One region of the Nitrincola salilacus genome, then DNA from elsewhere that is predicted to be linked to it. Evidence: predicted binding sites of a transcription regulator. Region 1 holds the regulator's gene; the other holds the start of a gene.
What was found. Region 1 encodes FNR, which switches genes on or off when oxygen is low (the NO sensors DNR and NnrR bind a similar motif). Its sites were predicted from a motif close to TTGATNTANATCAA; they were not measured.

Region 1 (2,205 bases):
TCGCCTGTCAGTGTTCAACTATGCTCATATGCCCGAGCGTTTTCGTTCGCAGCGCCATATACAGAGCGAACACTTGCCCAGCGCGGAAGCCAAGCTGATTATCCTGCAAAATACAATCAGCAAGTTGATGGAAGCGGGTTATCGCTATATCGGCATGGACCACTTCGCCAAACCCGATGACTCTCTGGCACAGGCTCAGCTCAATGGTCAGCTGCATCGTAATTTTCAGGGTTATACGACCCATGCAGACTGCGATCTGGTAGCGATGGGCGTGTCATCCATCAGCAAGATCGGCAACGTTTACTATCAGAATGAACACGACCTCGGTCTCTATACCCAGGCAATCGAAGAGAAGCAGAATGCCGTGCGCCGCGGCATTACACTCAGTCGCGATGACCTGATCCGTGCCGCTGTAATAGAGCAACTGATCTGCCATTTCAGACTCGATACCCAAGCGATCGCATCGCATTTCAAACTTGATTTCGACAGCTACTTTGCCGCTGAGATGCAGGAGCTGCGACAGTTTGAACAGGACGGTCTGGTTCATCTTGATGCTGGCATCATTCATGTCACACCAGCTGGACGTCTCTTGATCAGACGTGTCTGCATGGCATTCGATGCCTACATTCCCAAACTGCAACCTACCCGAGGCTATTCACGCATCATCTGATCCAAACCTGACTAATGACGGTCTGTTGCTATAATAGTTGTCATGACTACTGTTATAACAGTTAGTCTATAAGCGTCTGCTGAACTTCACCCCGGGCGCTAAATGATACATAATGTCCTTTGAATAGATCGGGCATGACCGTCACAGACACTGCAGGACTTGGATGGATGATAAATCGGATGGATGATAAAGCAGCATCAGGTAAGCTTCACAGCATCAAGCCATCACACTGCAACACCTGCAGTCTGAGCAGTCTGTGCCTCCCTGTTTCGCTCAACATGACCGAGATGGAGCGGCTGGACAATATCATCGACAAGAGCCGACCATTGAAAAAAGGTGAGCACCTGTTCAGACAGGGCGACCCTTTTGGCAGCATTTACGCCATCCGTGCTGGCTCCGTCAAAAGCTACACCATCACCAATGATGGTGAAGAACAGATCACCGGTTTCTATCTGCCAGGTGAGCTGGTTGGCCTCAGTGGCTATGATGCCAACCACTATCCGGTCTCGGTCAAGATTCTGGAAACCACCACCGTCTGCGAAATTCCGTTTGAACGCCTTGATGACCTGTCTGGACAACTCCCTGAGCTGCGTCGCCAGATTGTACGCACCATGAGCAAAGAGATCCGCGACGAGCAACAGATGATGTTGCTGCTGTCGAAGAAAAATGCCGAGCAACGCGTCGCCACCTTCCTGATCAAACTGTCGCAGCGTTTTCAGGAGCGGCGCTACTCTGCCATGTCTTTCCGTTTGTCCATGTCACGAAATGAGATCGGTAACTACCTGGGTTTGGCCGTTGAAACTATCAGCCGTATCTTCACCCGTTTTCAAAACCAGAACCTGATTCAGGTGGATGGCAAAGAGATCAAACTGATGGATCTTGAAGAGATCTATGAGCTGTCTGGCGAATGCTCCGTGGACGACCCTTCCGCCCTTCAACAAAAGCGTAACTGATACAGATGTTTACTACCTGCCGAGAATAACCGTGTCTCAAACCAAAAAAAACGCCTCAGATTTTCATCTGAGGCGCCCGAATGTCCCACAATGACGTCATCAGTTCATTGTGTAACCCAACGAGCCTATTAAACACCGCCTGATACCCGAAAACATTGAGCTGTATCAAGTTTGCATCCTATTGAGGAGTTTCTGATGTCTTTTGACGAATATTACATAAAATCGGTGATCCGATCCCTGCCTGACTGGCCCGAACCCGGCGTTATGTTCAGGGATGTAACACCGGTTTTCAAAGACCCGAAAGCGATGCGCATGGTATGTGATGCCTTCATTCAGCGCTATATCGGCAGTGATATCACCCATATTGCAGGAATAGATGCACGCGGCTTTCTGCTGGGATCGGTAATTGCCTATCAGCTCAATCTACCGCTGATTCTGGTACGCAAGAAAGGCAAACTGCCGGGCGACACCATCAGCCAGGAATATAAACTGGAATATGGCACTGCTGCTGTTGAGGTTCAAACAGATGCTGTTGCGGCTGGAGATCGCGTACTGCTGCTTGATGATCTGATCGCCACAGGC
Region 2 (2,205 bases), 2.4 Mb from region 1:
CAGATGCCAGCCTCCCGGCAGACACGGGCGATTTCGACCAGCGGATCCACGGCGCCGGTGCTGACCGATCCCGCAGTTGCGGCGACCATAATGGGCCGCGCACCGGCCCTTTGGTCCTCGGTAATGGCATCGCGGAGCGCGTCCACATTCATACGTAGCCGGGCGTCCACCGGGATCCAGCGAATGGCATGAGTACCCAGACCGGCGATATCGACTGCCTTCTGGATCCAGGTGTGGGTCTCGGTGGAAGCGTAAACCCGAAGTGTCGCGGCATTGGGTCCGCCGATGCCGGTGTCGCGTACTGACGATCCGAGCGCCGCTACTCGCGCGGTGAGCAGGCCCACGATGTTCGCCATATTGCCGCCACTGACCAGCAGACCCCCGCAATCCCGCGGATACCCGACTAGCTCTGCGATCCACCGCACGGTCTGGACTTCAATCTCGCTTGCCACCGGTGACAGCCGCCAGGCACCGACATTCTGATTGACTGCCGCCGCGAGAAAGTCACCGAGCATGCCGATCGGCGCGGGCGAAGACGTCACATAGCCCATGAAACGGGGATGGGCATTAAACAGGGAGTGATCGAAAAGCAGCCGCGTCGCGCGTTCCAGCAGCTCCCCGCTATCGGTGCCGTTTTCCGGCAGCGCTGAATCACCGTCGATCAGTGCACGGATCGCATCGAGCGAATCGTTTGGAGTGACAGGGCGCTCGGGTAATGACTTGAGAAAATCGGCGATGGAATCAACCAGCGCATGGCCTGTACGGCGGAACGACTCGGCGTCCATTGCCAGTGGCGCCTCGCGCCCCTGATCAGACTCGATTGCGGAATTTTCGGTTCCGTCATGCATGGCTCACCTCCTGTGCCTCGAATGCACGATGGCATTCCTGGTCGAGCATACCAGCTACTTAAAGTTGGTATCCAAGAACTTTCACGATAGTGGATTTCCCGTCAATTGCAAATTGCAAATTGCAACGAAACTATTCCATGCATAAACGGCTAAACCTATGTCATTCATAGCCGACCGGCGAAGCTCAGTGAATCCAACTGGTTCTGAATGCTGACTCGAATACCGCCTACGCGAGTTTCTTCGTCCACCAGTTTTGCATGCACCAGCATCAAGTTGCGGATCGCACGCAGGTGAATCGAAGCCATATCAGTGAGTCGGATGATGCCCATGTCGAACGAACATATCTATGCCGATGCCTACCAACCCGGTCAGATCGCGCAACGGGTCGAGCGTATGGGGTGGCGAAAGCGCAGGCTGATGCGATGACATTTGATGAAAGTCAAAAATCCCGACTGATCTATCTGCTATTGTATCGCCTCTTCATGTTATGAAAAGCGTGATGAAGAATGTGATAAAGAGCGTGATGAAAAGCAGAGGTGATATATGGAGCTGGTATGCCCCGCAGGGAATCTTCCGGCCCTGAAGCAGGCGGTGGATCAGGGTGCGGATGCGGTCTATTTCGGTTTCAAGGACGCCACCAATGCACGGCAGTTCATCGGTCTTAACTTCAACGAAGCCCGCGCGCGGGAGGGTATCGAGTATGCGCATCAGCGCGGTTGTCGTGTCTTCTGTGCCATCAATACTTATCCACAACCTGCGGGCTGGGAGAGCTGGGCGGCAGCAGTGGATAAAGCGGCTGCTCTGGGTGTGGATGCGCTGATTCTGGCGGATATCGGCCTGCTGGATTATGCCGCCGAGCGCCATCCGACGATCGCCCGTCACCTGTCGGTGCAGGGGTCGGCAACCAGTCATGAAGCGCTGAGCTTTTATCAGCGCCAGTTCGGCATCCGTCGTGCGGTTTTGCCGCGGGTACTGTCCATCACACAGGTTGAGGATCTGGCTCGACAGAGTCCGGTGGAGCTTGAGGTGTTCGCCTTCGGCAGTCTGTGCATCATGGCCGAAGGGCGCTGTTATCTTTCCTCCTATCTGACCGATGAATCCCCCAACACCTGCGGTGCCTGTTCACCCGCTAAGGCGGTCCGCTGGCAGGAGACTGATCAGGGGATGGAGTCACGCCTGAATGGTGTGCTGATCGATCGCTTTGCCGCGGGTGAGAAGGCTGGCTATCCAACGCTGTGTAAAGGGCGTTTCCGGGTGGAGGATCAGCTCTACCATGCGATAGAGGAGCCGGTCAGCCTCAGTACGCTGGATCTGTTGCCGAAGCTGCAGGAGATCGGAATCAGTGCGGTCAAGATCG

Region 2: the regulator FNR is predicted to act here: its motif matches at 1,278-1,291, upstream of ubiU (ubiquinone anaerobic biosynthesis protein UbiU).

What each region holds. Positions count from the first base shown of each region.
Region 1 covers NZ_CP176580.1:2,057,927-2,060,131, reverse strand. The annotation lists gene hemN (oxygen-independent coproporphyrinogen III oxidase) at 1-670, shown strand, start outside; gene fnr (fumarate/nitrate reduction transcriptional regulator Fnr) at 850-1,623, shown strand; gene ACK3CJ_RS09755 (adenine phosphoribosyltransferase) at 1,819-2,205, shown strand, end outside.
Region 2 covers NZ_CP176580.1:4,443,826-4,446,030, reverse strand. The annotation lists gene ACK3CJ_RS20460 (pyridoxal phosphate-dependent decarboxylase family protein) at 1-848, opposite strand, end outside; gene ACK3CJ_RS20455 (hypothetical protein) at 1,013-1,177, opposite strand; gene ubiU (ubiquinone anaerobic biosynthesis protein UbiU) at 1,392-2,205, shown strand, end outside.